Regions from separate parts of the Weissella thailandensis genome, predicted to be linked through region 2. Evidence: riboswitches for the same ligand, from Rfam matches in the RefSeq annotation. Region 2 holds a riboswitch; the other holds the start of a gene.
The links. Region 2 has a riboswitch for lysine ahead of alr (alanine racemase). Riboswitches for the same ligand answer to the same signal wherever they lie in the genome.
Positions count from the first base shown of each region.

Region 1: linked by a shared signal. The riboswitch ahead of FOL01_RS07400 (amino acid permease) and the one ahead of alr (alanine racemase) in region 2 are both predicted to bind lysine.

Region 1 covers NZ_CP014332.1:1,495,539-1,501,337, reverse strand. The annotation lists gene FOL01_RS07415 (amino acid ABC transporter substrate-binding protein) at 1-25, shown strand, start outside; gene FOL01_RS07410 (formate--tetrahydrofolate ligase) at 308-1,975, shown strand; gene FOL01_RS07405 (hypothetical protein) at 2,201-2,800, opposite strand; lysine riboswitch at 3,022-3,199, shown strand; gene FOL01_RS07400 (amino acid permease) at 3,295-4,770, shown strand; gene pyk (pyruvate kinase) at 5,019-5,799, shown strand, end outside.
Region 2 covers NZ_CP014332.1:679,539-685,337, reverse strand. The annotation lists gene dapD (2,3,4,5-tetrahydropyridine-2,6-dicarboxylate N-acetyltransferase) at 1-252, opposite strand, end outside; gene lysA (diaminopimelate decarboxylase) at 281-1,567, opposite strand; gene alr (alanine racemase) at 1,586-2,701, opposite strand; lysine riboswitch at 2,798-2,970, opposite strand; gene FOL01_RS03365 (aspartate kinase) at 3,080-4,435, shown strand; gene FOL01_RS03360 (peptide ABC transporter substrate-binding protein) at 4,599-5,799, opposite strand, start outside.

The DNA of each region.
Region 1 (5,799 bases), 820 kb from region 2:
GTATTTTGGTACTGATAATAAGTAAAAGTTAGTTGCTAATGAGTTAAACTAGCTGTAATCTCTTATAAATATTCACCAGAGTCACTAATCTCATCAAGTTATGTTGGTAGATTGGTGGCTTTTTAGTTTGTCTGACAAGATGCTAATTAGTTTTTGTTCGACAATATAATCGGTACTGATGTTTAAATTATAATCAGCAGGTAATGCTTATCAAAATAGGTATTGAGATTATATGAAATAGCAAGTAGACTAAGTGGTATAAATTATAGAGACATCATATTGAGTATATAAAGAGGTAAAAGTGGGGATGAAAACAGATATTGAGATTGCACAGTCGGCAGATACTTGGCCAATTGAAAAAATAGTTGATCAAATTGGCTTAAGTGCCGATGAGTGGGAGCCATATGGTCGTGATAAGGCAAAAGTTCAGCTGAGTTCATCAACACAGCAGAACAAGTTAGGAAAGCTAATTTTAGTGACGTCAATCAATCCGACACCAGCAGGGGAAGGTAAGTCGACGGTTACAGTCGGTTTAGCTGATGCACTGATGCAACAAAAGCGTCAAACAATGGTTGCCTTGCGCGAACCTTCTTTGGGACCAGTGATGGGACTAAAAGGTGGCGCAACTGGTGGTGGTTATTCACAGGTCATCCCAATGGCGGATATAAATATGCATTTTACAGGTGATTTTCATGCATTGACTAGTGCGCACAACACCTTGGCCGCTTTGATCGATAATAGTTTATATCAGGGAAATCCATTGCACCTTGATCCACGTCGTATTTTGTGGAAACGAGCTTTAGATGTTAACGATCGCGCATTACGGCACGCCACGATTGGTCTTGGTGGTCCGACATCGGGAATCCCCCGTGAAGATGGGTTTGATATTACAGTGGCTTCTGAGCTAATGGCCATTTTGACATTGTCACATAATTTGGATGATATGAAACAGCGCATTTCAAGAATTATGATTGGCTATACTTATGATAAAGAACCAGTAACGGTAGCCGATTTAGGTGTAGAGGGTGCAATTACGACGTTATTGAAGGATGCTATTAAACCTAATCTGGTGCAAACATTGGCACATACGCCAGCACTTATTCATGGTGGTCCATTTGCCAATATTGCACAAGGAACTAATTCAATTTTAGCCACTAAAACGGCCTTACAATTATCTGATTATACCGTTACGGAAGCTGGTTTTGGAGCCGATTTAGGTGGTGAAAAGTTTCTTGACTTTAAAACACCTTTGTTAGGAAAGGTACCAGACACCATTGTAATCGTTGCAACTGTGCGTGCACTAAAAATGCATGGTGGTGAGGACAAACAACATTTAACAACTCCTAATTTGACGGCTTTAAAGCAAGGCCTTGGCAATTTAGGTCAGCATTTAAAAAGTATGAAACGCTATGGTGTGCCCGTAGTTGTTGCGATTAACCAATTTACACATGATACAGCCGAGGAACTTGCTTTAGTCAGTGATTATGCGAAAAGTTTTGGTGTCGATGCTTATGTAGCAGATGTGTGGGGACAGGGTGGTTCAGGCGCTCAAGAACTAGCTACTGGTGTTGTCCAGGCGACCGAGCGAGCTGATTATCAGGATTTTAAACCACTTTATCAACCAGAAGATGATGCATTGGTAAAGATCAATCATATTGTCCAAGAAATATATGGTGGTCATAAAGCGGTATTGTCTGCTAAGGCTGAAAAACAGCTAGCAAACTTTAAGCAATATGGTTGGGATAAATTACCCATCATTATGGCTAAAACACAAAATTCATTGACAGATGATGCCAAACGATTTGGGGCACCGACAGACTTTGATATTCATATTCGTGAATTTATGCCTAAATTAGGCGCTGGTTTCCTGGTTGCGTTAACTGGGTCAATATTAACGATGCCGGGCTTGCCTAAGCATCCAGCAGCTCTTGATATAGATATTGATAGTGATGGTCACATTACTGGATTAAATTAATAAAATAAAAGAGGTTGGGACAAAAGAAATGTCCCAACCTCTATTTGTTAACAATAAATTAATTATAAGCTTATAAATTTAACAGCTTAAACGCGTTCCAAAAGTCTGAAGTCTCAATGTAATGCAATTTACGCCATTCCTGTCCTGCGCTTTGCTCCGGCCAAAAATGTCGCAAATCACGTTATACACCGGCTTCAAAGCAACTTTTGTCTCGCTCTCTTTTTATTAGTACCATGAATTGCTAAATCCTTTGCGTCGATATAATTCACCAGCATAAACGCGGTAAAAATTTTCGGAAAACTTTAGCCAAGCAATAGCTAAAATCCAACCGGCAAGTGCGGAAACCAGATTGTAATTAGGAGACAATAAAGTCATCATAAATGTTCCGACCCAACTTAATAACAAAATGGTTTGACAGATAAATTGACCCAAATCATGTTTAATTTCAGGGATAATAATGAGTAATATGTAAGAGATTAACAAGGTCATAAAAAAGGTTGTATGTGCGGGATAAACTATTTTTGTACCATTGACTTCTAAGTTAAAAAATAGTGAAAGAATGTTGATTAATAACCAACCACTTAAGCTGGTTAATAAAATCCAGGTCGCTGGAATTTTAAACTTAAATCCCCACAAAAAGAAAGCAATGACAAAGATCAGTAAACCAGACAGGATGCCATGACTAAAAATATAAGCTGGTTTAATAAGATTTTCTAGCCAATTAGGTACCACGGCCCTAGCAATTGAATAGTCTATTTGTGTGAGTGTGTGCAAGAATCCTTGATGTCTATAGGTTAATATTGAAATTACAATAAATAATAGCAAACTAATCAGGAACGTCAGAAAACGTGTGTGTGATCTAGCTATAATCATAAGCCCATACTCCTTTGCTCATCTAATCTGTCAAATGTTTAACTACACTGATTTTATCATGTTTGTTACAAATAACCCATGTATGCCCAAAATGCTTAATGACTCTTTTACTTTACTTAAAATATAACTTGACAAAGTAAAATGGGTTCATGTATATTAAGATTACAAATTAAATAGGATATAGAGGTTGCAATCAACATAATTAGTCTAAAGGAGCCGACGGGTGTGGATGTTAGACGAAAGGGGCGATTGCCGAAATGGTGGATATGGTGATATTCATCGTTGGTGTGTATATTAATAGTGTGCAGACTGTCGCGGCAAAATAGTCGGCTGCGGAGAGCTATCGACAATACTAAAAACTAATGAGTTCCTAGTTTATACGATAGATGTGTAAACTAGGATTTTTTTGTTTTTAAATGCGTTAGGCCTTTGTTTTAGGAGGAATTATGGCGGATAATCAACAACAGACGGGACATTTAAAGAGAACAATGAAAACCCGTCATCTCTCAATGATTGCATTGGGAGGGACGATTGGAACAGGACTGTTTGTTGCATCGGGAGCAACTATTTCTCAGGCAGGACCATTTGGAGCGTTGACTGCTTATGCTGTTATTGGTGTAATGGTTTACTTTTTAATGACCAGCTTGGGAGAAATGGCAACTTATATGCCTATTTCAGGTTCATTTTCAGTTTATGCTGACCGTTTCGTTGATCCAGCATTTGGCTTTGCGATGGGTTGGAACTACTGGTTTAATTGGGCCATTACAGTAGCTGTAGAAGCTGCAACAGTTGGAGTTGTCATGGGATTTTGGTTACCAAATGTTCCTAGTTGGATTTGGTCGACGATTGTTTTGGTGTTAATTACAGTGATTAATTTGTTCTCAGCTAAGGCTTATGCTGAGACGGAGTTTTGGATGGCTATGATTAAAGTCACTGCAGTTGTTGCCTTTTTAATTGTTGGATTACTAACTATTTTAGGAATTATGTTTAAGCAACCTGATGTGGTGCATAACCTGTCAGCCGGTGGTAATCATGGGTTTGTTGGTGGCTTTGGTGGTATTTTGTCAGTGTTTATGGTTGCTGGTTTCTCATTCCAAGGGACTGAGATGGTCGGAATTACAGCTGGTGAATCAGAAACACCTGAAAAATCAGTACCTGCAGCTGTAAAGCAGATTTTCTGGCGTATTTTACTATTTTACATTTTATCTATTTTCATTATTGGTGCAATTATCTATTACAAGGATCCAAGCTTGTTGCACTCAAGTGAAACAAATATTGCTGTCTCACCATTTACTTTGGTATTTAAGTCTGCTGGACTAGCTGCGGCAGCTTCTATCATGAATGCAGTTATTCTAACAGCGGTTGTATCATCAGCCAATTCGGGACTTTATGCATCTTCTCGTATGCTTTACTCAATGGCAATAGATGGGATGGCACCTAAGATTTTCAAGCGGGTTAATATCCGGACTGGAATTCCAGTTCCTGCCTTATTAGCTACGGTTGCTGTAGGATTATTTACCTACGTTACATCGATATTTGGTCAAGGATTGTACTATTACTTAGTTGCTGCTTCTGGTTTGACTGGTTTTATTGCTTGGATTGGGGTTGCCATTTCGCATTACCGTTTCCGTCGAGCATTTATTGCGCAAGGTAGAGACGTTAATAGATTACGTTATAAAGCAAAGTGGTTCCCATTTGGACCAATCGTTGCCTTGGTCTTATCGATTATCGTTGTTGTTGGACAAGATACAGCATCATTTAAAGGCTCGATTGCTGACTGGAATTGGCCTGGTATTATCACGACATACTTAGCTATACCGCTATTCTTAGTTTTGTACTTTGGTTATAAGATCAAGCATCATACTAAGTTACGTAAGCTAACGGACGTTGATTTAGATACTAATGCGCGATCATTAGATTAAATAAATCACTAAGATTAGGACAACTTGTCCTAATCTTTTTTTATATATAAAGAATAAAAAAAGATTTAAAATTGTGGTAGCGCTTTATTGCTTAATATAAAAAGGTTCCTAATTTTAGGGGATAAAAAGTGTTCTACTGATGAAACAAACGCCGAGTTGAATTTGTATACAAAGAAAGTGATAAATAGTACAATGATTGCAGATAGATAGAAATAGCAATATCTTTTACTAAGGAGAAGTTTTTAATCATGAAGAAGACCAAGATTGTTTCAACGCTTGGACCAGCCAGCTCTGATGTAGAGACGATTACAAAGATAATCGAATCTGGTGCAAATGTTGTCCGTTTCAATTTTTCACATGGTGATCATGAGGAACATTTGGGACGAATGAATGCAGTTCGTGAGGCCGAGAAGGCAGCTGGCAAGAAAGTTGGTTTCTTGCTGGATACCAAGGGTGCTGAGATTCGTACCACTGTACAAGAGCCTGGTAAGATTGAATTTAACATTGGTGATGTTGTTCGTATTTCAATGGATTCTTCTATTGAAGGTACGAAGGAGAAGATTGCTGTAACTTATCCTGGTTTGTTTAATGATGTTCATGTTGGTGGTCATGTCTTGTTTGATGATGGTAAGCTTGACATGGTCATCACTGAAAAAGATGATGCAAACAAGGAATTGGTAACTGAAGTACAAAACCACGGTATCTTGGGATCACGTAAGGGTGTTAACGCCCCAGGTGTTGCAATTAACCTACCTGGTATTACTGAAAAGGATGCTGATGATATCCGTTTCGGTTTGAAGAATGGTATTCAATACATTGCTGCATCATTTGTTCGTAAGGCTGCTGACGTACTTGAAATTCGTGAATTGTTAACTGAATCACATCACGAAGAAGTTATGATTTTCCCAAAGATTGAATCACAAGAGGGAATTGATAACTTTGATGAGATTTTGGAAGTTTCTGATGGACTAATGATTGCTCGTGGAGACATGGGTGTTGAAATTCCAGCAGAAAATGTTCCTTTGGTAC
Region 2 (5,799 bases):
CAATGGTACACCACTATTTCGCGCCAATAATTCCACATGATAATCCGATATTTGATCCGCTGCTGCGGCAAGGACAGGCTGGATATCTTGATAGTCACCAATTACGGTACCAGTTTTGGTTTCAATAAAAGCCTGCACCGTTGTCGGCCATTCAATATCGGCTAAATCTCCCGCTAAAGTTACTCTTGCTGGTGTCTTTTTAGGGGCAGTTGCAATGTAATTGATAATTTCTTGTGCATCTAAATTATTCATCTTGATTTGTCTCCTACTTGCGATTTTTTTATTGATAATGCTTATCTAAGCGAATCATGTCAGTATATGTTTCTCGTTCAACAACTAATTGTGAGTGGCTATCCTCGACAAAGACAACTGCTGGTCGTGGATTACGATTGTAATTTGATGCCATTGAGTAGCCGTAAGCACCAGTCGCCAAGACTGCTAACACATCCCCAGGCTTCGTTTTTGGTAATTCTTGTTGCCAAACCAGGACATCCCCCGATTCACAATATTTACCAGCAACCCGAACAACTTGTTCTGTGGGTGCTTGTGGGTTATTTGCCAAGACTGCTTCGTACTTTGCTTCATATAAAGCTGGCCGAATATTATCACCCATCCCACCATCAACTGATAGGTATGTTCGAATACCGGGCACATCTTTCTTGGCACCAATTGTATAAAGGTTATAACCAGCGGGACCAACAATTGCTCGTCCTGGTTCAATCCAAATGGCTGGCATTGACATCCCATATGACGTCGTTTTCTCTGTAATCGTATCAATAATGGCCTCAACAAATTCGGTCGCTGGCAATGGTTTGTCATCTTCTGTATAACGAATACCAAAACCACCACCGGTATTGATAACTTGTGGGTCAAAGCCCCATTCATGAACTAAGTCGACCAACTTTGCGGCAGCCATCTGGAAACCAGTCACATCAAATATTTGTGACCCAATATGAGCTGAAACACCTAACACATTGATATATGGATCAGCAATTGCTTTTTGAAGTGCTGTATAAGCTTGACCACTTGCGACATCGAAGCCAAATTTACTATCAGTTTGACCAGTAGAAATATAATCATGGGTATGCGCTTCAACTCCTGGCGTGATTCTTAATAGGACATCTTGCTTTTTGTCCCGTTCACTCAACACATCATGTAAAATATCTAATTCATAAAAGTTATCAAGGATAATCGTTCCTAGACCACTATCAACTGCCATTTCCAGCTCAGCAACCGACTTGTTATTACCATTAAAAGATACATGATTCATTGGATAATTTGCTGCTAAGGCTGTTTGAATCTCACCACCCGAGACAACATCTAAATGGACATCTTCTTGTGCGGCAACCTCATACATAGCAACCGTTGCAAAGGCTTTAGATGCGTATGAAACAGCATAATCAAGTTTTCTTTTCATAAATACGGCTTTGAAAGCTCGCATCTGCTGACGCATATGATTTACATCATACACATAAAGTGGTGTCTGATACTGTGAGGCTAATTCTGTCGCCGTAACGCCACCAATTGTTAGTTCACCGTTCTGATTGACTTCATATGGTTTTGACATATCTACTATTTCTCCCTTTTAATCAACAAGCACGCGCATCAGTCGATCTTGTAATCCTGTAGCGACGACCCAAGGGGCTAGTCCCACATGTTGCGCAATATCTTCAATTGTATTTTCATACTGCCCTTGCTTACCAATAATCGTCACGACAGTCCCCACTGGTAATTCTTCTGGTAATGAAATCATCATTTGATCCATTGCTATTTGTCCAATAATAGGTGCCTTTTTACCATTTACTAATACTTCAAAGCCTTGAATTGGCCGTGGCAAACCATCGGCATAACCGATTGGTAACGTACCAACCCATTCACCTTCATGGGTGTAGTACTTATGACCATAACTAATCCCCACATCGGCTGGCATCTTTTTCACATAGACAAGTTCTGATTCTAAAGTTAGAACGGGTTTTAAATAATTATCTGGCAAAACCTCACCACGTGATGGTTCAATACCATAAACAACTGTCCCCGCACGAATATAATCAGTTGGTAATTCATCGGCATGATACATTGCGGCCCCAGAATTTGCTAAATGAACCATCGGTGGCATTGGCAGATCATCCGTTAAGCGATGCCAATTTGCCAACTGCTTTTGAAAATAATCTGTGGCTAATGAATCAGATTCTGAAAAATGAGTCATGATGCTTTGATATTTAAAGAAAGTCGTGTGCGATTGTAAGTACGCGATTGCTTCAGATAATGTCTCACGATTACGAAAACCAATTCTGCCCATGCCTGTATCGACGCCTAAATTAACTTGTAAAGTCGCCTGATGTTCATCCAAATTTTTCTGAGCTGATTGTAACCAAGCTAAATCACTAACCGTTGCAATTAAATTATTATCAGCTATCAACTTGGCATATTGTGGCAACGTAATTCCCAAGATAAGAATTGGTACCGTAATGCCTGCTTGTCGTAAAGCTAAGGCCTCATCTAACACGGCAACAGCTAAACCATCAACCCCTGCTTTGACTGCAGCTTGTGCCATTGGTATCAGACCAAATCCATAAGCGTTGGCTTTCACGGCTAAAAACATAAACTTCGCACCGCTTGCCTGACGAGTAACGGCCACATTATGTGTGACTGCCACTTGTGATATTTTAATTCTTGTTGGTCTTGTTGCTGCTACTACCATGATAATGGCCCCTTTGCTGTTAAATTTATTGCATAAAAAAAACCGACTGACAGTACTATTGCACTGTCAATCGGACACATTTCTATTCCTTAAGACTGTGACAATAGCTCCCCGCTTATTCAGCGACAGTCTAATAGTTTTTCGCTATTAGCCCAACGATACGGGTTACACAATCTGTATCATTTCGGCAACCGCCCCTTTTACTTAGTATCATTGTCTGTGTGAACTCCACTAAGTGACTGTTGTTGGTTGCAACCTCTATTAATCATTAACGTAATATTAGAGTATATTAATTTTATGGTTGTGTCAACACTTGACATTAATCTTTTTTTCACTTTTAATTAGTGCCAATTAGGAATTCAATTGGAGGCAGAAACAATGAAAGTCGTAAAATTTGGTGGTTCATCCCTGGCAACAGGCGCACAATTCCAAAAAGTTTTGGATATTATTACAGCAGACAATGATCGTCGGGTCGTTGTCGTATCAGCTCCGGGGAAGCGTTTTGATGGTGACATCAAAGTGACCGACTTACTAAAAACTTACGCTGATCAAACAATTGCTGGCGCTTACACCGATGAAATTATGACGACAATATTAGCACGTTATCAAGAGATTGCTCAGCACTTTTCGTTAGAAGATAATAAGATCATTTTACAGATTAAGCAACAACTCGTTCACCTCAACCGCGTGCACTATCCATCATTTAATCATCTCTATGCCGCTTTCATGGGACATGGTGAACTATTAAATGCCCAGTTACTAGCAGCAATTATGCAAGAAAAAGGCATGCCAGCCAGCTTTGTTTCACCAGCCGAATTAGGACTTACTGTGACTGGCTCGCCACGTGCTGCCCGCCTAGATCCAGAAAGTTATCATGCCATCAATCAGTATCAATTTGATGACACGAGTCTCCTAATTGTTCCTGGATTTATCGCCTATACCAATGATGGTTATGCTGCAACGTTTAGCCGCGGTGGTTCTGATATTACTGGCGCAATTTTAGCAAGAGGTCTGCAAGCGGATTTGTATGAAAATTTCACTGACGTATCAGCAATTTATTCCGCTAACCCAAAGATTGTTTCCCACCCACAACCAATCTCAAAAATGACTTACCGCGAGATGCGTGAATTGTCTTATGCTGGTTTTGCGGTTTTCCATGATGAAGCAATTATTCCGGTCATTGAAGCGAATATACCAATTAATGTCAAAAACACCAACGATCCACAAGCTCCGGGTACCATGATCATGCCTAATCATGAGATTGATTCTGAAAATCCTGTCACGGGTATCGCCAATGACAATCGCTTTGCCGCTTTGTACTTGCATCGTTATTTGCTGAACCGTGAAGTCGGTTTTACTTTGAAAATACTACAAATTTTGGCAACATATAATGTGAGTTATGAGCATATGCCTTCTGGAATCGATGATATGACCATCATCTTTGATAAAGCACAATTAACGCCTGAAATCAAAGCCCATATTAGCCATGATCTCTACGCCATTATCGCGCCAGATGAACTAGATTGGTTAGATGACTATGCCATCATTATGATCGTCGGTGAAGGTATGCAACAACATATTGGTACATTTAGCAAAATAACTTCGTCTTTGGCTGAGGCCGGCATCAATCTACCAATGATCAATCAAGGTGCCTCACAAATTTCGACAATGATTGGTGTCCCAGTCGATCGTATGAACGAAGCCGTACGGGTCATTTATAACGCTGTTTTTTAGCTTTTAATGATAATAAAACCTAGATTGTCATGAATCCTGTAAGTTGACATTGATAATAATACAAAAGAGGTTGGGACAAAACAATTGTCCCAACCTCTTTGTGCTAAAAATGCATTAATTATAAGTTTATAAATTTTATAGCATAAACGCGTTCCAATAGCCGTTAGCGTTTAACAACATATTTGAAATTAAATGGCGCACCAGTAGGATTGGCAATAATTCCTTTAATTTTTGGATTCATCAATGCAGATGTCGACCGATAATACAATGGTGCTGTACCAACTTCCTTTTCAAGAACCTGTTCGGCCTTCTTAAAATCATTATACTGTGCCTTTTTATTATTAGCATTTTGCACTTCAGCACTTTCTAAAAGTGCGTCATATTCCGTATTATGCCACTTACCATAATTGTATGAGGCATCAGATTTAAACAAATCTAAGAAAGATGAAGGATCCGCATAATCAGCTAACCAACCAAAGTTTAACAATTCAAAATTACCGTCCATGCTTAACTTCAAACGTTGTTTCATTGGTACCGTTTTAATTGTCACGTCCATACCATCTAAGTTTTTTTCTAATTGTTCTTGCAAGAATTGTGCCACACGTTTTGACGTATCATCATCATCAGTCAACAATTGAACTGACAGCTTCGACTTGTCAGCTTCCTTCATACCAGCTTTAAATAACTTTTTTGCCTTTGTCTTATCATACTTAATGGCCCCATCCAACTCAGCATCAGAAGCAAAATCCTTGTTATTGTTAGGATTATTGACCAAATTTTTAGGTGTGTATGTTGTTGCTGGCGTGGCTGATCCTGTCACAATTTTATTTGACAGTGCCTTACGATCAATTGCATAAGAAACAGCCTGACGTATCTTAGTATTTTTAAACTCAGGCACCTTTTCTTGGTTCATTTGCAAGGATTCTACTGAACCAGTTTTAATTTTTGTATATCCTTGTTTATGTTTTGAAGCCTGCACTTGATCTGGAGAAAGTGTTGTAAAATCAAGCTTCTTTCCCTGATATAAGTTATACCCAGTATTCTGATCTTTAATGGTACGAACGGTAATTTTTTTCGTTTTTACCTTATCTGCATCATAATATTTATCATTTTTCACATACGCATATCTATTGTTTGACCCTGTCCATCCTTTAAGTTTATAAGGACCCGCTGATAGATAGTTTGCAGCAGAAGTACCAAATTTGTCACCTTTTTTCTCCACAAATTTTTGATTTTGCGGAAAGAAGACTTCCATTGGAAGTTCTTGTATAAAATATGAAGCTGGCGATTCCAACGTGACTTGCAACGTATAATCATCTACTGCCTCTATACCTAATTCAGAAGGATCCTTGTCACCTTTTTCA